DNA from 3 places in the Streptomyces sp. NPDC002577 genome. Region 2 is predicted to be linked to each of the others. Evidence: riboswitches for the same ligand, from Rfam matches in the RefSeq annotation. Region 2 holds a riboswitch; each other region holds the start of a gene.

Region 1 (7,545 bases), on a different contig from region 2:
ACACGGGCAGCCCTTCGTCGCTGCGGTCGAGGCCGAACACCTCGCAGACCACGCCGAGTTCGAAGGGATGCACACCGTCGAGCAGCACTGCGGCCACGTTCTTCAGCATGTCTGTCAGTGTGCCGCAGGCGTGGCAGTAATTCGAGGGTTGATGACGGTTCTGCCACTGACGCCGCCGTCCGGCGCGCGCGAGAGTAGCGACATGAACGCATTCCTGGACTACCTGACCGTCCTGTCCCTCTTCCTCCTCCTCGCTGCCCCGGCACTCGTCGGCCACGCCTACGAACGCCGCATCGACCGGCAGTTGCGTGCGGCCGAGCGCCGCACCGCCACCGCTGCCCCGACCCGACGCATCCGCCGCGGCCTCACTACGGACCACGTCGCCAAGGCGGCGTGACCCACACGAGAAATGGCTGGCCGTCAACTCATGTGTAGCCTCTCCTGACCGCGCCGCGATCTTCGCCTTCCGGCGGACGCGGCGCAGCAGGGACAAGACAGGGGAGGAACATGAGGGGCAGAACGCGCGGCGCGCGGAGAAAGGGCTGGGCAGCGGCCGGCGGTGCGGCGGCGGCCCTGGTGCTTCTGACGGCGACGGGCGCCCAGGCCGAAGGTGAGGGCGACATCCGTGTCGTCGGCACCGTCGTCGACAACGGCACCAATGTCATCATCGGCACGTCGAAGACCATCACCTACCCGATCGCCATCACCATCACGGACGACTCGGGCGTGAAGGGGCTCACGGACTTGAGCGTCTTCAACAAGTCCAACGGCTACGGCTTCGGGGACTGGACCGGCACCTCGTGCGTGAAGAAGAGCTCCACGAAGTCGGTGTGCACTGCCACGATCACGGTCGATCCTGCCTGGATCCGCGACAGCGATGACATCGACAGCAACAAGGTCGCCGGTGTCTGGCAGGTCAACGCCACGGTGAAGGCGAACGACGGCGACTACTGGATCTCCGACCACATCGCCGAGTACAAGGTCAAGCGCGCCTCGAAGCTGACGACGAACGCCTCGCCGGAACCGGTCGCCAAGGGCGCCAAGCTCACCGTCACCGGGAAGCTGAGCCGGGCGAACTGGGAGGACCTCGAGTACCACGGCTACTCCGGCCAGGAGGTCAAACTCCAGTTCAAGAAGGCCGGTACGTCGTCGTACAGCACGGTCAAGACCGTGACGACGAACAGCACCGGGGGCCTCAGCACCACCGTGACCGCGAGCGCGGCGGGCACCTGGCGCTGGTACTTCCCCGGGACGACGACGACCGCGAGGGTCATATCGAGTGGGGACAGTGTCTCCCTGAAGTAGCGGTACGGCCAAGGTGATCCGCAGGCGGGTGTGGTTGTGCTCCGGTGCACACCGGAACACAACCACACCTAGTGATCAGAAGTCGTCGTCGAACGAGACCGAGCCCTCCACCGCCACCTGGTACGCCGACGGGCGGCGCTCGAAGAAGTTCGTCAGCTCCTGGACGCCCTGCAGCTCCATGAAGGCGAACGGGTTCTCGGAGCCGTACACCGGTGCGAAGCCGAGCCGCTGCAGCCGCTGGTCGGCGACGCACTCCAGGTACTGCCGCATCGACTCCGTGTTCATGCCGGGGAGGCCGTCACCGCACAGGTCGCGCGCGAACTGCAGCTCGGCCTCGACGGCCTCCTTCAGCATGTCGGTGACCTGCTGCTGCAGCTCGTCGTCGAAGAGCTCCGGCTCCTCCTTGCGGACGGTGTCCACGACGTCGAAGGCGAACGACATGTGCATCGTCTCGTCGCGGAAGACCCAGTTGGTGCCGGTGGCGAGGCCGTGCAGCAGACCGCGGCTGCGGAACCAGTAGACGTAGGCGAAGGCACCGTAGAAGAACAGGCCCTCGATGCACGCCGCGAAGCAGATCAGGTTCAGCAGGAAGCGGCGGCGGTCCGCCTTGGTCTCCAGGCGGTCGATCTTCTCCACCGAGTCCATCCACTTGAAGCAGAACTCGGCCTTCTCACGGATGGAGGGGATGCTCTCGACCGCCGCGAAGGCGGCCGCGCGGTCCTCAGGGTCGGGCAGGTACGTGTCGAGCAGCGTCAAGTAGAACTGGACGTGGACCGCTTCCTCGAAGAGCTGCCGCGAGAGGTACAGCCGCGCCTCGGGGGAGTTGATGTGCTTGTACAGCGTCAGGACCAGGTTGTTCGCGACGATCGAGTCGCCCGTCGCGAAGAACGCGACCAGCCGGCCGATGAGGTGCTGTTCGCCCGGCGTGAGTTTCGCGAGGTCGGCGACGTCCGAGTGGAGGTCGACCTCCTCCACGGTCCAGGTGTTCTTGATGGCGTCCCGGTAGCGCTCGTAGAAGTCCGGGTAGCGCATGGGGCGGAGAGTCAGTTCGAAGCCTGGGTCGAGCAGGTTCTTCTCGGTCGCGGCGGTGGACATCACTGGCAGGCCTCGCAGGACTCGGGGTTCTCAAGGGAGCAGGCGACGGCGTCGGGGTCGGCGACCTGCTGTACGGGGATGGGCTTCTGGGCCTGCGCCTGGCCCTGTGCGGCACGGGCGATCCGGGTCGCCGGGCGCGAGCGCAGGTAGTACGTCGTCTTCAGGCCCTGCTTCCAGGCGTATGCGTACATCGAGGAGAGCTTGCCGATGGTCGGCGTCTCCAGGAAGAGGTTCAGGGACTGCGACTGGTCCAGGAACGGGGTGCGGGCGGCCGCCATGTCGATCAGGCCGCGCTGCGGGATCTCCCACGCCGTGCGGTACAGGGCGCGTACGTCATCAGGGATCCAGGCGAAGCCCTGCACCGAGCCGTTCGAGTCGCGCAGGGCCTCGCGGGTGCGGGCGTCCCACACGCCGAGCTGCTTCAGGTCGTTCACCAGGTACGAGTTGACCTGGAGGAACTCGCCGCTGAGCGTCTCGCGCTTGAAGAGGTTCGAGACCTGCGGCTCGATGCACTCGTAGACGCCCGCGATCGAGGCGATCGTGGCGGTGGGTGCGATCGCGAGGAGCAGGGAGTTGCGCATGCCCGTCGTGGCGACGCGCTCCCGCAGGGCCGCCCACCGCTCCGGCCAGGTCGGCTCCACGCCGAAGTGGTCGGGGTGCAGAACGCCGCGGGCCGTACGGGTCTTCTCCCAGGCCGGGAGCGGGCCGTTCCGCTCGGCGAGGTCGGCCGACGCCTCGTACGCGGCGAGCATGATCCGCTCGGCGATCCGCGTGGACAGCGCCCTCGCCTCGGCCGAGTCGAAGGGCAGCCGCAGCTTGAAGAACACGTCCTGCAGGCCCATCGCGCCCAGGCCCACCGGGCGCCACTTGGCGTTGGAGCGGCCCGCCTGCTCGGTCGGGTAGAAGTTGATGTCGACGACGCGGTCGAGGAACGTCACGGCCGTACGGACCGTCGCGTCCAGCCGCTCCCAGTCGATGCCGTCGCCGGAGCCGGTGACGAACGCGCCGAGGTTGACCGACCCCAGGTTGCAGACCGCCGTCTCCCCGTCGTCCGTGACCTCCAGGATCTCGGTGCACAGGTTGGAGGAGTGGACCGTGTGGCCCGGCTCCGCCGTCTGGTTGGCGGTGCGGTTGGCGGCGTCCTTGAAGGTCATCCAGCCGTTGCCGGTCTGCGCGAGGGTACGCATCATGCGGCCGTAGAGATCGCGGGCCGGGATGGTCTTGCGCGCCAGACCCGCCGCCTCCGCCTTGCGGTACGCGGCGTCGAACTCGTCGCCCCACAGGTCGACCAGCTCGGGCACGTCGGCGGGGGAGAACAGGGACCACTGCTCGTCGGCGTCGACCCGGCGCATGAACTCGTCCGGGATCCAGTGCGCGAGGTTCAGATTGTGCGTACGCCGCGCGTCCTCACCGGTGTTGTCGCGCAGCTCCAGGAACTCCTCGATGTCGGAGTGCCAGGTCTCCAGGTAGACCGCGGCCGCGCCCTTGCGCCGGCCGCCCTGGTTCACCGCGGCCACCGAGGCGTCGAGGGTCTTCAGGAACGGCACGATGCCGTTGGAGTGCCCGTTCGTGCCGCGGATCAGCGAACCGCGAGAGCGGATACGGGAGTACGACAGGCCGATGCCGCCCGCGTGCTTCGAGAGGCGGGCCACCTGGTGGTACCGGTCGTAGATCGAGTCGAGCTCGTCCAGCGGCGAGTCCAGCAGATAGCAGGAGGACATCTGCGGGTGACGCGTACCGGAGTTGAAGAGCGTGGGGGAGGACGGCAGGTAGTCGAGGCGGCTCATCAGGCCGTACAGGGAGGCCACTTCGTCCACGGAGCGCGGGGTGTCGTCCTCCGCGAGGCCGGCGGCGACGCGCAGCATGAAGTGCTGCGGGGTCTCGATGACGTGCCGGGTGATCGGGTGCCGCAGCAGATAGCGGCTGTGCAGCGTGCGCAGCCCGAAGTAGCCGAACCGGTCGTCGGCGCCCTCCGCGAGCGAGGCGTCCACCAGCGCGTCCAGCCGGGCCGCGTGCAGCTGTACGAACTCCTGCGTACGGTCGGCGATCAGGCCCTCGCGGTGCCCGACCGCGACCGACTCGGAGAAGGACCGGACGCCCTGGGACGCGGCCTCCACGGCGATGCTGATCGTCAGCAGCCGCGCCGCCAGCTTCGAGTACGCCGGGTCCTCCGCGATCAGCCCCGCGGCGGCCTCGGTGGCCAGCTCGCGCAGCTCGGCCTCGTCCGCGGCCGCCGACCGGCCGCGCAGCGCGGCGGCCGCGACCCGGCCGGGGTCCGCGTCGGGGAGGTCGGCGGTGAGGTCGGTCAGGGTGCGCAGCAGTGCGGCACCGGGACCGCCCGACTCGCTCTCGGCCTCTGTCCGGGACGCTGAAGCCGGATCGGCTGGCGCGATGGTCACGTGGAGCTCTCCCTCGCTGGCTCGGGGCCTCTGGGAGGGAAGCGGGCGCACGGGCACACACGCAGGGCAGCGCGGGCCGCGTCCACCGGCCCAACTCCGCGAGGCCCGGACGTCGTCGGCACCCGGAACGGACGGACCGGGTGCACCGTCGGCAGGTCCTCGGACTCACGGGTACACGAACGCGCACCAGTACACCGTTGCGGGACAGTTCCGGACTTGCACCGGATTCCCCTGCAGCGACAGCGAGCATGAGCATACATCTTGTGCCGGGCCGCGGTGGCACCCCTACATGTTGTGTCGCGATGCCTCCGGTGCCTGGCGGAGCGTCAACTCGTAGGTGAGCAGCGTGACGTCGGCGAGGTGCGGGATGGGGTTCCAGTCGCGCTCGGGGGTCCGGGTGAAGCCGAGGCGCTCGTATATGCGGTGGGCGGTGTGCATCGCGCTCTGCGTGGACAGGACGACGCCTACGCAGCCGTCGACCGCCCGTGCGCGCTCGATGCAGGCGCGGACGAGGGCCTCTCCGGCACCTCTGCCGCGCGCCTCGGGCGAGACCGCGAGCATCCGGATCTCGGCCTCGCCCTCGCGCGCGATGTCCGCCATCGGGCCGCCCTGCGGCACAAACGTGACGCCTCCGATGACCATTTCGTTCGCCAGGGCGACCAGCACCTGTGCCGCCGCTGCCCGCTTCGCCACGTCCCGCAGCACGCCGAGATACTCGTCGTTCTCCCCGAAGGTCAGCAGCCCGTCCCCGAGATACGCCCGCGCGGTGATCTCGCCCAGCTCCGCGTACTCCCCGGGCTCCGCCCGCCTGATCACGATGTCCATGCGGTGCAGTCTGCCGCAGGGGTACGACAACGGGCCGCCGGATTTCCCGGCGGCCCGTGTCACTTGCGCAAAGGACTCAGAAAGGGCTCAGTGCGCGCTTCCCGCCGTCGCCGGCGGCAGCTCCGTCTGGACGCCCGGGTCGCCCGCCTCGCCCGTGTAGTCCTCCGGCGATGTCTCGTCGACACCGTCCGGGGCCTTCAGTGCGCGCAGCACGAAGGTGAGGACCACCGTCACCACCAGGTTCAGCACGATCGCCGTGAGGCCGATGTAGCCGATCTTGCCGATGCCGGGGATCTCCGCCGAGGAGCCGGCGAAGTGGGCCTGGGTGGGGCTGGACACGTTGAACGCGGCGAGCGTTCCGTAGACCATGCCGACCGCCCAGCCCGCAAGCAGCGCCCAGCGGTGGAACCAGCGCGTGAACAGGCCGCCCACCAGTGCCGGGAAGGTCTGCAGGATCCAGATGCCGCCGAGCAGCTGGAAGTTGATCGCGACCGTCTTGTCCATGCCGAGGACGAAGATCAGCGCGCCCACCTTCACCAGGAGCGACACCAGCTTGGAGACCTTGGTCTCCTGCTCGGGCGTCGCGTCGGGCTTCAGGAAGTCCTTGTAGATGTTCCGGGTGAAGAGGTTGGCCGCCGCGATCGACATGATCGCGGCCGGGACGAGTGCGCCGATGCCGATGGCGGCGAAGGCCACGCCCGTGAACCAGTCGGGGAACATGTCCTCGAAGAGCTGCGGGATCGCCAGCTGCCCGTTCTGCACCTTGACGCCGGCCGCGATGGCCATGAAGCCGAGCAGGCCGAGGAAGCCGAGCATCAGCGAGTACAGCGGCAGGATCGTGGAGTTGCGGCGGATCACGTCACGGCTGCGGCTGGACAGCACGGCCGTCACCGAGTGCGGGTACATGAACAGGGCGAGCGCCGAGCCCAGCGCCAGCGTGGCGTAGGTCCACTGTGTGGCCTCGGCCGGGGCCAGGGCGCCTCTCGGCTTCTGGGTCGCCGGGTTGATCTGCGAGAAGGCGTCGCCCGCCTTGGCGAAGATGTCGTCGAACCCGCCCAGCTTCATGGGGATGTAGATGACCGCGACCGCGATGACGATGTAGATCAGCGCGTCCTTCACGAAGGCGATCAGCGCCGGCGCCCGCAGACCGGACGAGTAGGTGTACGCGGCCAGCACACCGAAGGCGATCAGCAGCGGCAGGTCCTTGACGAACCAGTTCGTGCCCTCGCCGCCGCCGACGCCCATGACGTCGAGCACCGCCTGGATGCCGACCAGCTGGAGCGCGATGTAGGGCATCGTGGCGAGGATGCCGGTGACCGCGACGGCCAGCGACAGACCCTTGGAGCCGAAGCGCCCGCGGACGAAGTCCGAGGTGGTGACGTACCCGTGCTTGTGCGAGACCGACCACAGACGCGGCAGGAAGACGAACATCATCGGGTAGATGAGGATCGTGTACGGCACCGCGAAGAAGCCCGAGGCGCCCGCCGCGTAGATCGCGGCCGGCACGGCCACGAAGGTGTATGCGGTGTAGAGGTCGCCGCCGAGCAGGAACCAGGTGATCCAGGTGCCGAACGACCGGCCGCCGAGGCCCCATTCGTCGAGGCTGTTCTCGTTCTCGGCCTTGCGCCAGCGCGCGGCCATGAAGCCCATGACCGTGACGGCCACGAAGAAGAGGATGAAGACGGTGAGTGCCACGCCGTTCACGTCGTTCTTCACTTCGAAGCACCTCCCTCACGCGAGGCGCGACGAGTGGCCTGGTCCCGCTGCCACAGCTTGTACGCGATCACCGTCAGCACGGACGATATGAGCACCCAGAGCATCTGGTACCAGTAGAAGAACGGGACGCCGATGAAGGCCGGGTCGGTCTTCGCGTAGGAGCCCACCCACAGCATCGCGACGAACGGCGCGAACAGGCAGAGGG
Region 2 (7,545 bases):
GCACGGGGCCGCCCAGCGCTGCCGCCATGTAGTGGATCAGGGGCAGCTCCGGCACGAGGGCCGAGACGGCGGTGGCGTGCACCGCGTGGGTGTGGACCACGGCCCGGGCGCCGGTGCTGCGGTAGACCGCGAGGTGCATGGGCAGCTCGCTGGTCGGGGCGAGGTCGCCGAGTACCTGGTTGCCGTCGAGGTCGACACCGACGGCGTCCTGCGGCGTCAGCCGGTCGTACGGGACTCCGGTCGGAGTGACCAGTACGGTGCCGCCGACGCGCACCGACACGTTGCCGGAGGTGCCGACGACGAGCCCGTCGGTCACGGTGCGCCGGGCGGTCGCAACGAGTTCCTCCCAGGATGCCCGCAGACCGTCCGCCTGCCCGCGCTTCGGCTCCCGGCCGCCCGCACCGGCGACACCGCCCACGTCACCCATCGCCATCCACCCGCCATCGACCGCTTCCGGATCCGCCCCGCGGCCGCGCTGCCGGCCGCCGCGCCACCCACCCTGCCAGCCGCCGTACGAGCGGCTGCACCGACCACCCCGCGACCACGTGCTGTAAAAGCATCGCGGCGGAGTGTGACGCGATCTTCCGCTGTCCGTTAGGCCACATATGCACACACACGCCCATGTGGAAGTGAATTGGCCGGAGATCGACGGTCCGCAAAGAGGCCTCCGATACCCTCTGGTGGATTTGTCATGCACGTCGCCATCCGGGGGGAAATATGGCTCGTGATCGCAAACCGTCGCGCCACCGTGCCCGCATCGCCGCGATCTCCGCGGCGACACTCGCGTTAGGGGCCACCGCGCTCGCCGAGATTCCGGTTTCCGCGGCGAGCAAGCCGAAGGGGCACGACGTCTCGTCGCACCAGAAGGACGTCGACTGGCAGAAGGCGCGGAGCAAGGGCGCGAGGTTCGTCTACGTGAAGGCGACCGAGTCCCACACCTACCGCAACCCGTATTTCGGTCAGCAGTACGACGGGGCCCGCAACGCGGGCATGATCCGCGGCGCCTACCACTTCGCGCTGCCCGACAAGTCGTCCGGCAGGACACAGGCGCAGTACTTCGTGAGCAACGGCGGGACCTGGACGGCGGACGGCTGGACTCTGCCGCCGGCCCTCGACATCGAGTACAACCCGTACAGCTCGAAGAAGTGCTACGGCCTGAGCAGGACCAGGATGGTCGCGTGGATCAGGTCCTTCAGCGACGAGGTGAAGCTGCTGACCGGCCGCCGGCCCGTGATCTACACGAATACGAACTGGTGGAAGAAGTGCACCGGCAACAGCGCGGCCTTCGCCTCGAACCACGCCCTGTGGCTCGCCCACTACAACGCGTCCGCCGGGTCCCTGCCCGCGGGCTGGCAGTACTGGACCTTCTGGCAGCACGACAACAGCGGCAGCCTGCCGGGTGACCAGAATCTCTTCAACGGCTCGATGACGGCGCTGCGGAGGTTCGCCCGGGGATAGTCAGGGGGCATGCGGGGACGGTCCGAGCGCGGCGGAACGCGCGGTTCCGCCGAAATTCCGGGCTTTCCCCGACCTTCATGATCGACTGCGCTGCCACTCCAAACGGAACCGGAGTGGCAGCACACCAGTTAGGGCCACCCTGCAGCCCCACCCAGTTCATCTTCCGTTCACTCAGGTTGCCTACGGTCCACTTGCCAATGACGTCAAACAGAAGCCTGGGTAAATGGAACACATCACGCTTCTCCTCGGGATCGTGATCGTCACCGCTCTCGTGTTCGATTTCACGAACGGTTTCCACGACACAGCCAACGCGATGGCGACGACCATCTCGACAGGCGCTCTGCGACCGAAGACGGCGGTGGCCATGTCCGCCGCACTGAACCTCGTCGGAGCCTTCCTCTCCGTGGAGGTCGCCAAGACGATCTCCGGCGGCATCATCAACGAAGAAGGCATCAGAACCGAGGTGATCTTCGCGGCGCTCGTCGGCGCGATCCTCTGGAATCTGCTGACCTGGCTTCTGGGCCTCCCCTCCAGCTCGTCCCACGCCCTCTTCGGCGGCCTGATCGGCGCCGCCGTGATGTCCGCCGGCTGGTCGTCGGTCAACGGCAGCACCGTCGTCACCAAGGTGCTGATACCGGCCGTCGCCGCGCCGGTCGTCGCCGGCGTCGCCGCGATGCTGGCCACCCGTCTGACGTACCGCATAGGCAGCCGCGCCGACGACAAGGCGACGGCCCCCGGCTACCGCGCCGGACAGATCGCCTCCGCGGGCCTCGTCTCCCTCGCCCACGGCACCAACGACGCGCAGAAGACCATGGGCATCATCACGCTGGCCCTGGTCACGGGCGGTGTCCTCTCCCCGGGCTCCAACCCGCCGGTCTGGGTCATCCTCTCCGCCGGCCTCGCCATCGCGATGGGCACCTACCTGGGCGGCTGGCGCATCATCCGCACCATGGGCAAGGGCCTGACCGACCTTGCGCCGCCGCAGGGCTTCGCCGCGCAGACCAGCGCCGCGACGGTCATCCTCGCCTCCTCCCACCTCGGCTTCTCCCTCTCCACCACCCAGTCCTGCTCGGGTGCCGTGATGGGCGCGGGCATCGGCCGCAAGGGCGCCGTGGTCCGCTGGTCGACCGCGACCCGCATGTTCGTCGCCTGGTGCCTGACGCTGCCGGCCGCCGGGCTCGTCGGCGCGGCCGCCGAGTTCCTCACGAAGCAGGGCACGTGGGGCGTCATCCTCACCGGTGCGCTGCTGGTCGTCGGGGCCGGTGTGATCTGGGCGCTGTCGCGCCGCCAGCCGGTCACCCAGGACAACGTCAACGACGTCAGCGACGGCCGCGCCGCCGACGACAGCACCGGCCCCGCCGGGGACGTCGACGCAGCGACCGAGGGCGCCCTCCCTGCCGCGCTCGACGGCGACCTGAAGGCCACCATCCCGGCACCGCCCGGCGCCTCGCCGGAGCCCGCCAAGACCGCATCGGTGTAAGGAAAGAGCAGCATGAAGATCGACTGGGCAGCTCTCGGCTCCGTCTTCGGAGTCAGCCTCGTGGTCACCGTGGCCCTCGTGGGCCTGTTCACCCTGGGCATCGTCGGCCTCTCCAAGCGGCAGCGGGCGACGGAGCAGGGCGACTCCGCGGCCCTCGCGGTCAGCGGCGCGTACGCGTGCTTCGCGCTCTGCGCGGCGGCCGTCGGGTACGGGATCTATCTGATCGTCGCCTGACGGCAATCGGCTTGGGCCTTTGTGTGGGGTGCGGGACGCAGGAGCGTCCCGCACCCCACACGCATGCCCGCCCCAGGTGTGTGCGGCACGGCACACGCCCGTGTGTGGCCCTTCGCACACTCTCCCGTCGCAGGTCAAGTGCGAGTTGACGGGCCTTCGGGGGGCGTGGTGGACTTCCGGAGCCATATACGGCGGCAGGAGAGGAAGCCGGTGCGAATCCGGCGCGGTCCCGCCACTGTCACCGGGGAGCGCTCCCCCACACGGAAGTCACGGCCCGTACGGACGGGTTGGAAGGCCGGGGGAAGCGTAGATCCGGGAGCCAGGAGACTCTCACCGCCGGTCACGTCGAACCAGGGCGCGGACCCTGAGTGAGGACATATCGCCATGCGCGACTGCCCGTTGCCCGATGTGTTGAGAAGTACGAGGAATCTTCCAGGCGTATCGGCGGGCTGACCCCATGCCTTCGGCCGATCCGATGCATCCGGCTGGTTCCACGCATGCCGAACGTGCCGGACGCGGACGTGTCTTCGCATACGGCGCCGCCGCCGGCCTCCTGGCCGACCTGCTCCTCGGCGATCCGCGCCGGGGCCATCCGGTCGCCGCGTTCGGCCGCGCCGCGGCCGCCGTGGAGCGTGCGCTGTGGCGGGACCACCGCGGATGGGGCGCGCTGCAGACCGCGGTGTGCGCCGGGGGCGCGACCGCTCTCGCCGCGCTGGCCGCCCGTTCCGTACGCACCTCCCGTACCGCCTCCGTCGCGCTGACCGCCGCCGCGACCTGGGCCGTGGTCGGCGGCACCTCGCTGGGCCGCGAGGCGCGGGCCGTCGGCGGGGCGCTGGCCGCCGGGGACGTCGAGGGCGCACGGGAGCGGCTGCCGCATCTGTGCGGACGCGATCCACAGGCGCTGGACGCCGATGGCATCGCGCGGGCCGTGGTCGAGTCCGTCGCCGAGAACACGTCGGACGCCGTGGTGGGTGCGCTCGTCTGGGGTGCGGTGGGCGGTGTGCCGGGCCTTGTGGGGTTCCGGGCCGTCAACACGCTGGACGCGATGGTGGGGCACAAGTCGCCCAGGCACCGGCGGTACGGGTGGGCTTCCGCGCGGCTCGACGACGTCGCGGGGTGGCCGGGGGCGCGGCTCACCGCTGTGCTCGCCGCGGTTGCCGGGGGCGACCCGCGGGGGGCCGTGCGGACTTGGCATGCGGATGCCGCCAAGCATCCGAGCCCCAACGCCGGGGTCGTCGAGGCCTCGTTCGCGGGGGCGCTCGGCGTACGGCTCGGCGGGACACTTTCGTACGGCGGAAAAGTCGAGCACCGGCCTGTGCTCAACGGCTCCGGGCGAGCCGTTGAGGTGGCCGACATCGAGCGGGCCGTGCGGCTTTCCCGGCGGGTTGGCTGGCTTGCCCTCGGCGTGAGCGCCGCGGGAGCACTGGTGCGCGGGCAGGCCTCCGCGCGTACGAGACGCGGAGGGAACTCATGAGCGGTGGCGGGCTGTTGGTGGCCGGGACCACCTCCGATGCCGGGAAGAGTGTCGTCACCGCCGGGATCTGCCGGTGGCTCGTGCGGCAGGGGGTCAAGGTCGCGCCCTTCAAGGGGCAGAACATGTCCCTGAACTCGTTCGTCACGCGGGAGGGTGCCGAGATCGGGCGGGCGCAGGCCATGCAGGCGCAGGCGGCGCGCGTCGAGCCGACGGCGCTCATGAACCCCGTGCTGCTCAAGCCCGGCAGCGACCGCAGCAGCCAGGTCGTGCTCATGGGCAAGCCGGTCGGTGAGCTGAGTGCCCGCGGCTACCACGGCGGCCGTCAGGAGGCCCTGCTCGGCACCGTCCTGGAGTGCCTGGAGGAGTTGCGGGGCACGTATGACGCGGTGATCTGTGAGGGGGCGGGCAGCCCCGCCGAGATCAATCTGCGGCGCACGGACATCGTCAACATGGGCATCGCGCGGGCCGCGCGGCTGCCGGTCGTCGTCGTGGGCGACATCGACCGGGGAGGGGTCTTCGCGTCGTTCTTCGGTACGGTCGCGCTACTCAGCCCCGAGGACCAGGCGCTGATCGCCGGGTTCCTGGTGAACAAGTTCCGCGGGGACGTGTCCCTCCTCGAGCCGGGACTCGACATGCTGCACCAGCTCACGGGCCGCCATACGCTCGGTGTGCTGCCGTTCCGGCACGGTCTCGGGATCGACGAGGAGGACGGGCTGCGGGTCTCGCTCCGCGGGTCGGTCCGGGAGTCCGCGGTGGCTCCCCCCGTCGGCGACGACGTGCTGCGGGTCGCCGTGTGCGCGATCCCGCTGATGTCCAACTTCACGGACGTGGACGCACTCGCCGCCGAACCGGGTGTCGTCGTGCGGTTCGTGGACCGTCCCGAGGAACTCGTCGACGCGGACCTCGTCGTCGTACCCGGCACCCGCGGCACCGTACGCGCCCTGGAGTGGCTGCGCGAACGCGGTCTCGCGGACGCGATCGCGCGCCGCGCCGCCGAGGGACGTCCGGTCCTCGGCATCTGCGGCGGGTTCCAGGTCCTCGGCGAGCACATCGAGGACGAGGTCGAGTCCCGTGCCGGCCAGGTCGAGGGGCTCGGACTGCTGCCCGTGCGCGTGCGGTTCGCGAAGGAGAAGACCCTCACGCGCCCGTCGGGCACGGCGCTCGGCGAATCCGTCGAGGGGTACGAGATCCATCACGGCGTCGCGGATGTGACGGGTGGTGAACCGTTCCTCGACGGCTGCCGGGTCGGTGAGGTGTGGGGCACGCACTGGCACGGCTCGCTGGAGTCGGACGGGTTCCGCCGTGCGTTCCTGCGCGAGGTCGCGCGGGCTGCGGGCCGCCGTTTCGTCCCCGCGCCCGACACCAGCTTCTCGGCGCTGCGCGAGGAGCAGCTGGACCTGCTCGGCGATCTGATCGAAGAACACGCGGACACAAGTGCGTTGCTCCGCCTGATCGAGACCGGTGCACCCTCCGGTCTCCCCTTCCTTGCTCCGGGGGCACCCTCATGACCGTCCTGCTTCTGTCCACCGCCGACACGGATCTGCTGGCGGCCCGCGCCTCCGGCGCCCCGTACCGGATCGGCAACCCCGCGCGCGTCGACGCGGCGGCCGATCTGCCCGCGCTCATCGACGGCTGCGACATCGCCGTCGTACGTCTCCTGGGCGGCAAGCGCGCCTGGGAGGACGGGCTCGCCGCGCTGAAGCGGTCGGGCATTCCGACCGTGCTGCTCGGCGGCGAGGCGGTGCCGGACGCCGAGTTGATGGCCGAGTCGTCCGTGCCGGCGGGTGTGGTCGCCGAGGCGCTGCGCTACCTCGTCGAGGGCGGTCCCGGGAACTTCGTGGAGCTGGCGCGCTTCCTGTCCGACACCGTGCTGCTGACGGGGCACGGTTTCGCCGAGCCGCAGACGATGCCCGAGTACGGAGTCCATGGCGGGCGCGCTCACGATCCGGCGCGGCCGACCGTCGGCGTGCTCTTCTACCGGGCGCACGAGCTGTCCGGGAACACCGCGTTCGTGGACACCCTGTGCGACGCGATCGAGGCACGGGGCGCCAACGCGCTGCCGGTGTACTGCGGTTCCCTGCGGGGCGCGGACGCGGGCCTGTACGAGATCCTCGGGCAGGCCGACGCGCTGGTCGCCACGGTGCTCGCGGCGGGCGGCACGCACGCGTCGGAGGCCTCCGCGGGCGGCGACGAGGAGGCGTGGGACATCGGCGCGCTCGCCGACCTGAACATCCCCGTCCTGCAGGGCCTCTGCCTGACCTCCTCGCGTGCCGCCTGGGAGGAGTCGGACGCCGCCCTCTCCCCCATGGACGCGGCGATGCAGGTGGCGATCCCCGAGTTCGACGGGCGGCTGATCACCGTCCCGTTCTCCTTCAAGGAGCAGGGGCCGGACGACGTACCGGTGTACGTCGCCGCCCCGGAGCGAGCAGCGCGGGTGGCCGGAATCGCCGTACGCCACGCCAGGCTCAGGCACAAGCCGAACACCGAGAAGAAGCTCGCGCTGGTCTTCACGGCGTACCCGACGAAGCACTCCCGGGTCGGCAACGCGGTGGGACTCGACACCCCGGCGTCGGCGGTCCGCGTCCTCGACGCGCTGCGCGACGCGGGCTATGCGGTCGAGGGCCACCCGGCGGCCGGTGACGAACTGATCCACCGGCTCATCGAGGCGGGCGGCCACGACGTGGAGTGGCTCACCGAGGAGCAGCTGGCGGCAGCCCCCGCGCGCGTGCCGCTCGCCGACTACCGGGCGTGGTTCGACAAGCTCGACCCCGAGCTGCGGGACGCCATGCTGGAGGCCTGGGGCGAGCCGCCGGGCAGCCTGTACGTCGACGGCGACGACATCGTGCTGGCGTCCCTGCAGTTCGGGAACGTGGTGGTCATGATCCAGCCGCCGCGTGGC
Region 3 (7,545 bases), on a different contig from region 2:
GCGAGGAGGGCGTTGAGCTTGTTCTGCTCGGTGACGGGCATGCCGAGGCCGCGGTCCTCGACCTCGACGGCAAGACCGGAGGTGACCTCGCCGACACGCAGCAGGACCTGGGTTCCCGGGGCGGAGAACGCGGTGGCGTTCTCGACGAGTTCGGCGAGCAGGTGGATGACGTCGGCGACGGCGTGCCCGCGCAGGTTGCCGTCGATGGGCGGCACGAGCTTGACGCGCGAGTATTGCTCGACCTCCGCGATGGCCGAGCGCAGGACTTCGGTCATGGAGACGGGGTTGGTCCACTGGCGGCGGGAGACCGCGCCACCGAGCACGGCGAGGTTCTCGGCGTGCCGGCGGGTGCGGGTGGCCAGATGGTCGACGTGGAAGAGGCGCTTGAGCAGTTCGGGGTCCTCGACCTCGTGCTCCAGGTCGTCGAGGATCGTGATCTCGCGGTGCACGAGCGACTGGAGCCGTCGCGCGAGATTGACGAAGACCTCGACCTTCTGCTCGCTTCCGGCCTGGCTGGAGAGCTGGGCGGCCTTGACCACGGAGGCCACGGCCACGTCGTGGGCGCGGGAGAGTTCGTCGGCGAGCTGGGCGAAGTCGTCGTCCTTCGGGGCGGCCTGGGCAGGAGTACGCCGAGCCGGCGGTGGCCCGTCTCCCCTGCGCAGCGCCTCTACGACGTCACGCAGGTCGGACTGGCTTCGAGCGGCTGTGCGGCGCAGGACACCGATGCGGTCGCGGACGGTCCTCGCGGCACGATCGGCCGCGACGGCGGCGATCACGATCCCCGCCAGTGTGACCCCGACGGCTCCGGAGAGCACGGCCCACAGCGTGGGGCTCGGCGCGACACCCGTCGATCGGACGGTGAACAGCACGGCGGCGCACGCGCTCAGGGCGACCGCGACGGGGGGCAGTACCGCGATACGGAGCAGCTGCGGCCGTATGGGCAGCTGCTGCGGCACGGCACGGCCGCCCGGATTGCCGTGCCGCCCGCCTTCACGGCGGTCTGCACGTGCGGCCGGTGCACGAAGGTGAGACATCAGCGTCCTCGTACGAATGCTTAAGGTGCGTCGGGGTGCGTGGGGGTACTTCGCGTTGCGTGGGGGTACGGCGGAGTGGTGCGGAGTGGGCGTGGTGCGCCTGCGCGCTCCGGCGTACGGCGCGACTCAGGCATGCGGCATCGCAGTGCCGTGCGTGAAGCCGGGCAGGGCCCTGCGTCGCGCCACGAACACTGACGGTAGTCGCCAACTCATCATGTGCGTCGGGCAGTTGACAAACTGGGGTGGGCAACGTCCCGCTCTGGTGTGACGCTTCGAGCGACAGTACGAAATTCAGACCGGACCGGCGTTCGCATCACGACACCACGTCCGCATGACGCTCAGCGGCATCCTGGGCCACGTACGACGAGACGGGCGCGGTCTCGTACGTCCCGACGCCCGTCGAACAGATCGCGGCGTTCATCGACAGCCTGGAACTCGTGGAGCGCCGACTGCGGAACGCCCTACCGGAACCGCCCTGCTGGTCACACGCTTGATGCCGACCAGGACCTGGTAGCGCTCTCGTCCGGCGAACTCCGCCATGTCCCAGACCGCCGGGCGTCCTGCCTCTGCACACAGGTGCAGGACCTGTCCCTCGCTCGACCACACCCCGACGTGCGCGCCGTACGCATCGTCCGTGGCGTTGAACAGCAGCAGATCCAGCGGCCGCGCCTTCGGAACGCGGATCGTGGACCGCGTATCGCTCCACAGGTCACTCGAACGCACATCTGGCGGAGCCAGGCCGAAGTGCCGGAGCACCTCGTAGGCGAACAGCTGGCAGTTCGCGCCCGCCGCCAAGCCGGGCCGTCGCGCCACGGCCGGCGACCCCGGAAAGCGGTGGCCCACGTAGGGAACGCTCCAGAGCGAGGACGGGAGTTGGTCGAGCACCGGCCCTCCCCACGGACCACTAGGGCAGAAGGCGGCAGTTCAGTCGGCGTCGGTCATGCAGTGTGTCAACAGGTCGGCGGTGACCGGATCCACCACTCGGTAGCGGACGACGCGTCCCTCCTTCTCGCCTGCCACGATGCCGGCGGCGCGGAGCAGGCGCAGGGCCTGCGACACGGCCGGGTCGTTCATACCGGTCGCGACCGCGAGGTCGGAGACGGCGAGGGGCCCCGTCTGCTGCAGGGCCAGCAGGAGAGCGAGGCGCCCGGGGTCGGCGAGCAGCGAGAAGCGCTCGGCCCAGGCGCGTACGCGGCGGGGCTCACCGATGGCAGCGATGGCGTCGCAGACCCGGTGGCCGTCGATGGTCCGGCGGTCGGCGCGCTCGGCGGGAACTAGATGCATGGGGTCATCTTTCCAGGAAGCCGAATGTGACATTGCATACCTGCGTAGCTGTGCAGCTATGCAGGAGCGGGCCTCCGCCTCTACGGTGGTGAGGCCGTGGTGTTCGGGAAGACCGGTGAAAACCCTGAGGAGTTGGCGGGGTTCAGGCCGGAGCGGCCCTCGCCACTGTGATCGGGGAGTTTCCGTCCCAGTTGAGAACGGTCACTGTCCGCCGCAAGGCGGGTGGGAAGGCCGGGGCGGACACGGCGACCCGTAAGCCAGGAGACCGGCCACGGCATCTCACGAAGTGATCCACGAGGTGCTGGAGCGTGACCGAATGACCCTGCCCACCGGGCCTGCCACTTTTCACTGGCGACGCGAGGACACCGTCCGTACCGCCGGACTCCTGGCGGTGATCGCCGCCCTCCATGTCGTCGCCTTCGGCGTACTGTTCCTGCTCGTCGTGCCGGAGCACTACGAGGTCGGTTCCAAGGTGTTCGGCATCGGGCTGGGGGTGACCGCTTACACGCTGGGCATGCGGCACGCCTTCGACGCCGATCACATCGCCGCGATCGACAACACCACCCGCAAGCTGATGGCCGACGGCAAACGGCCGGTGTCGGTGGGCTTCTGGTTCGCGCTCGGCCACTCGAGCGTGGTCGTCGTCCTGACCGCGCTGGTCGCGGGCGGCACACAGCTCGCCGGCGCCCTCATGAACGACGACTCCCGCACCCATCAGGCCCTCGGCGTCGTCGGAACGACCATCTCCGGAACCTTCCTCTATCTCATCGCGGCGCTCAACCTCGTGGCGCTCGTCGGCATCCTGCGGGTCTTCCGGGCGATGCGCTCCGGTACGTACGACGAGGTCGAACTCGAACAGCACCTGGACTCACGGGGATTCATGAACCGCATCCTCGGCCGCTTCACCAAGTCCATCACACGCCCTGGGCAGATGTTCCCGCTCGGCTTCCTCTTCGGCCTCGGCTTCGACACCGCCAGCGAGGTCACCCTGATGGTGATGGCGGGCAGCGGCGCCGCGGCCGGACTGCCCTGGTACGCGATCCTCTGCCTGCCCCTGCTGTTCGCCGCCGGTATGAGCCTGTTCGACACCCTCGACGGCACCTTCATGAACTTCGCATACCAGTGGGCCTTCTCCAACCCCGTACGCAAGGTGTTCTACAACCTCACCATCACCGGCCTGTCCATCGCCGTCGCCTTCCTCATCGGCACGATCGAACTGGTCGGCGTGCTGCACGAAAAGCTCGACCTCGGCGACGCCGTGACCGGCTGGATCGCCGGACTCGACCTGGACAACGTCGGGTTCATCATCGTCGGCCTGTTCATCGTCGTGTGGGCCGCCGCGCTCGCGTACTGGCGGCTGGCCAAAGTGGAGCAGCGGTGGGCGGTCCACTCCGTCGAGGGCGGCTGACCTCGACGGAGCGGACCGCTCCGCTGCCGGACGCCTCGCGGGGGCCGGTTCCCTACTGGTTCTCTACTGGGACCGGGACCCCGCGCCGCGGCCTCGGGCGACCGCGTAGGCCGCCCCTGCCAGGCCCAGGACGCCCACGACCAGACCGGCGATGCCGAGGCCGCGGGCGGTCGAGTCACTGGTGTCCGAGGCGGCCGGCTGGGAGCTCCCGGAATTCTTCGAGCTCGCCGGCGACGTGGTCGCGGTGCCGCCTTCCTCGGTGCCCTTGGCGGTGAGCTTCAGCACCGGCGCCGGGTTCTCCGGCTCGTCGCCGCCCTGTTCGGTCTGCTCGATCCAGCGGGCGATCTTTCCGTCGGAGTACGTCTGCAGGGTCTTGAAGGTCAGCTGATCGGTGTCGTCGGGCAGCTGGCCGAAGGCGACGTCGAAGTCCTCGTACTGGCCGGGTGCGATTTTGCCGCCGGTCCAGGTGATCTTCGAGACGGCGTCGGTGATGGTGCCGTCGTCCGTCTTGACTGGAGTCTTCAGCTTCGTGGTGGTCACCTTGGCGGTCCAGCCGTCCTGCGGGGAGACGAGGACGCCGAGCACCGGGTGGTCGGTGGGCAGGAACACCTCCACCTTCGTGGTTCCGGCGGTGTCCTCCTCGTTGGGGACGCGGAAGGTCAAGGCGCCGTCGGTGGCGCCCTTGGCGTAGCTCTCGGGGTGGACGGTGACGTGCGCGAAGGCGGCACCGGCGGCCGTGAGCAGCCCTGCGGTGGTCAGAGCGGCAACGGTGCCGGCTCGCCGCAGGGCGACAGGTGTCAGGGACATGAGTGGCTGGTTCTCCGTACTGGGGAAGGGATGATGGGGAGTCGGGTCTGACGGGGTCAGATCGCATACGGAGTCCCCAGCGGCGGTCCACGGCGGTGAACCGCGTACCTCAGCCACTGCTGCCGCAAGGGGCGCGGCTCACCGACGGCCGGATGTACGACGCCTTGCGCGACCGGGACGCCCGGCGCCCCTTGCACCACCAGCCACCAGGCGGCAAGCCCCGGCACGAACGCGACCGCCCACCGCAGCAGCGACCACAGCGCGGCCTCACCGCGCCGCAGCCACCAGGTCATGAGGACGGCCGCCCCGAGATGGGCCGCGGTGGCATGCGGTGTCAGCGCATGAGGATGGGCCATCCGCATACCGTGCATGCCCATCACCGCGTGCGGCCGCGCAGCCTCGAACACAAGGTGCAGTCCGCCCTGGGCGGCGAGCGTCCCGCCCCCGATGCCCGCCAGCGACCGCTCCCGGCCGCCCAGCAGCCAAGCGACGGCGAACACCGGCACGGACCCGGCAGACTGCACCCACACCGGCGGCAACACGCCCGTGGCCAGCGCATGGCCCCCGGCGGCGAGCAGCACGCACAGCACGGCGAACACCGCCGCGCGCAGGCTCCGTACCGCCGGGGACGCACTCATGGGCCTGATACTGCCACGCAGAACCCCGGGGCCCTCCCCGCATCCGCGCAGCGTTACGGCCTCTGTCTCAGCCCAGTCGGTCCTTGGCCTTGTAGTAGGCGCCGCCGAACGGCAGGAACCAGGCGGTGCCGTTGTAGAAGGGCACGGGGACCTTCGGGAAGCCGAGGCCGCGCAGCGGGTTGGCCTCCGGGTGGCCGTCCATGACGTCGGCCATGGCCCGGCCCATGTAGGTGGCCATCTGGACGCCGTGGCCGCAGTAGCCCATGGAGTAGTACACGCCGCCCGCCTCGCCCGCGTGCGGCATGCGGTCCCAGGAGAAGCCGACGCTGCCGCCCCACACATAGTCGATCCGGACCCCGGCCAGCTGCGGGAAGATCTCGGCCATCTCCCGCTTCAGGATCTCTCCGCTCCTGACGTCGGAGGCGGGGTTGGACGGGGCGAAGCGGGCCCGGCCGCCGAAGGCGAGGCGGTGGTCCGGTGTGAGGCGGATGTAGTGGCCGATGTTCTTGGAGTCGACCACCAGGCGGCCGTTCGGGATGAGTTCGCGGGCGCGCTCCTCCCCCAGCGGCTCCGTGACGACGATGAAGCTGCCGACGTTGATCAGCCGTTTGCGGAACCAGGGCATCGACTTGTCGGTGTAGGCGTCGGTGGCGGCCATGACCTGCTTGGCGCGGATGGTGCCGTGCAGGGTCTCGACGAGGAATCCGCCGTCCGGCAGCCGGGTGAGGCCCGTCGCCGCGTTGCGCTCGTGGATCTGCGCGCCCGCGCGTTCCGCGGCTTCCGCGAGTCCGTGCACGTACTCGCCCACGTGCAGGCCCGCGCTGAGCGGGTCGAGCAGGGCGCCGTGGTAGTAGTCGGAGCGCAGTTCGGTGCGCAGGTCGCTCTTGCTCAGCAGCACGGTCTGGTGGTCGAAGTTCTCGGCCAGGTCGCGCTGGGTGGCCTTCATCGCCTCGAAGTGCTGCGGCTTGAAGGCGACGCCGAGCCGGCCGGAGCGGTTGAAGTGGCAGTCGATCTGCTCCTTCTGCGTCAGCTCCTCGACGACGTCGACCGCCTCGCGGAAGGCGTCGTACAGCTCGCGGGCGCGCTGCTGTCCGTACCGCTTGCGGGCCTCGCCGACGCCGATCGTGATGCCCTGGGTGCACATGCTGCCGTTGCGCCCGGAGGCGCCCGAGCCGACCTTGTCCTTCTCGACGAGGACGACCCGGGCGCCCTTGAGGGCGGTGTGGTACGCGGTGGACAGGCCGGTGAGGCCGCCGCCGACGACCACCACGTCCGCCTCGTCGGGCAGTTCCCTTCCGGACCGGTCGGGCAGGGGCGGGGCGGTGTCGAGCCAGTAGGGGATCTGCTTCATGGGAGGACTCCTGATCAGCAGCCGAGGAGGGCCGGCAGGCCGGAGAGGTCGTGCAGCTCGTCGTACGGCTGGTAGTCCGCGCTGCCGCGGCGGCCGTAGCGGTTGATCCACACCCGGCGCCTCAGGCCCAGGTCGCGGGTCGGGATGAGGTCGTACTCCCAGCCCTGGGCGGTGTGGACGACCTGCGAAGGCTCGACGCCCATGGTCTTGTACGCGTGCTCGAAGGTCTGGCGGTCCGGCTTGTACGCCCCCGCCTGCTGGGCGGTGATGACGTAGTCGAACTCGACGCCGATGTTGGCGACGTTGCGCGCGATCAGGTCGTCGTCGGTGTTGGAGATGATGGCGATCTCGTAGCGCGACTTCAGGGCGCGCAGGGCGTCCGGCACCTCGGGGAACGGGCCGAAGGCGGGGACGGCCTCGACGAGGGCGTCGCCGTCGGACGTGCGGTACTCCAGGCCGTGCAGGCGCATCGCCGTCTTCAGGCTGGAGTGCAGGACCTCGTGGTACGGGCGGTAGGGCTCGAGGACGGCCTGGAAGCGTATGACGCGGAAGTCGTCGAGGAACTCGTCGACGTCCAGGCCGTCCAGGTCGAGCCGGTCGGCGAGGACCTTCAGGGTGGTGGGGCCGAGCTGGAAGTCGATCAGGGTTCCGTAGGCGTCGAAGGTGACGATCTCTCGCATGGTGTTCAGCCTCGCTTCGGGGTGCTTCCAAGGGGTTCGGGGGCTTCAGACGACGTGTTCGCCGGGGATGACGATCTCGTCGAGTGCGGCCAGGTCGGCCTCGTCGGGGATCCAGTCGGCCGCCGCGGCGTTGGCGATGACCTGTTCGGGCGTCATGGCGCCGCAGATCACCGAGCCGACGGCCGGCAGGGCGGCGAGTCCGCCCACAGCTACCTGCAGGAGGGTGAGTCCGCGCTCGGCGCCGTACGAGGTGAGGGCCTCGACGCGGTCGAGCGCCGCGTCGGTGAGCCAGCCCTCCCTCCAGGACAGGCGGCTGCCGGGCGGAGGCTGCTCGCCGCGCCGG

Evidence for each region. A riboswitch is a leader RNA that binds a small molecule or an ion and turns the genes downstream of it on or off. The one in region 2 is predicted to bind cobalamin.
Region 1: another riboswitch for cobalamin. It lies ahead of ACWD4J_RS04810 (ribonucleoside-diphosphate reductase subunit alpha); the one in region 2 lies ahead of ACWD4J_RS03250 (cobalamin biosynthesis protein).
Region 3: another riboswitch for cobalamin. It lies ahead of ACWD4J_RS18760 (HoxN/HupN/NixA family nickel/cobalt transporter); the one in region 2 lies ahead of ACWD4J_RS03250 (cobalamin biosynthesis protein).

The regions. Positions count from the first base shown of each region.
Region 1 covers NZ_JBSFWK010000002.1:264,656-272,200, reverse strand. Annotated here, with positions in the region: gene ACWD4J_RS04830 (helix-turn-helix domain-containing protein) at 1-109, opposite strand, end outside; gene ACWD4J_RS04825 (hypothetical protein) at 203-397, shown strand; gene ACWD4J_RS04820 (hypothetical protein) at 508-1,305, shown strand; gene ACWD4J_RS04815 (ribonucleotide-diphosphate reductase subunit beta) at 1,381-2,400, opposite strand; gene ACWD4J_RS04810 (ribonucleoside-diphosphate reductase subunit alpha) at 2,400-4,799, opposite strand; cobalamin riboswitch at 4,933-5,090, opposite strand; gene ACWD4J_RS04805 (GNAT family N-acetyltransferase) at 5,085-5,624, opposite strand; gene mctP (monocarboxylate uptake permease MctP) at 5,712-7,340, opposite strand; gene ACWD4J_RS04795 (DUF3311 domain-containing protein) at 7,337-7,545, opposite strand, start outside.
Region 2 covers NZ_JBSFWK010000001.1:717,287-724,831, reverse strand. Annotated here, with positions in the region: gene ACWD4J_RS03270 (class II aldolase/adducin family protein) at 1-433, opposite strand, end outside; gene ACWD4J_RS03265 (lysozyme) at 718-1,458, shown strand; gene ACWD4J_RS03260 (anion permease) at 1,682-2,938, shown strand; gene ACWD4J_RS03255 (hypothetical protein) at 2,951-3,172, shown strand; cobalamin riboswitch at 3,373-3,502, shown strand; gene ACWD4J_RS03250 (cobalamin biosynthesis protein) at 3,648-4,646, shown strand; gene ACWD4J_RS03245 (cobyric acid synthase) at 4,643-6,154, shown strand; gene cobN (cobaltochelatase subunit CobN) at 6,151-7,545, shown strand, end outside.
Region 3 covers NZ_JBSFWK010000012.1:121,776-129,320, forward strand. Annotated here, with positions in the region: gene ACWD4J_RS18745 (ATP-binding protein) at 1-1,034, opposite strand, end outside; gene ACWD4J_RS18750 (hydrolase) at 1,452-1,919, opposite strand; gene ACWD4J_RS18755 (ArsR/SmtB family transcription factor) at 1,959-2,318, opposite strand; cobalamin riboswitch at 2,399-2,606, shown strand; gene ACWD4J_RS18760 (HoxN/HupN/NixA family nickel/cobalt transporter) at 2,635-3,726, shown strand; gene ACWD4J_RS18765 (YcnI family protein) at 3,790-4,533, opposite strand; gene ACWD4J_RS18770 (hypothetical protein) at 4,590-5,171, opposite strand; gene ACWD4J_RS18775 (NAD(P)/FAD-dependent oxidoreductase) at 5,239-6,522, opposite strand; gene ACWD4J_RS18780 (haloacid dehalogenase type II) at 6,537-7,202, opposite strand; gene ACWD4J_RS18785 (aldo/keto reductase) at 7,248-7,545, opposite strand, start outside.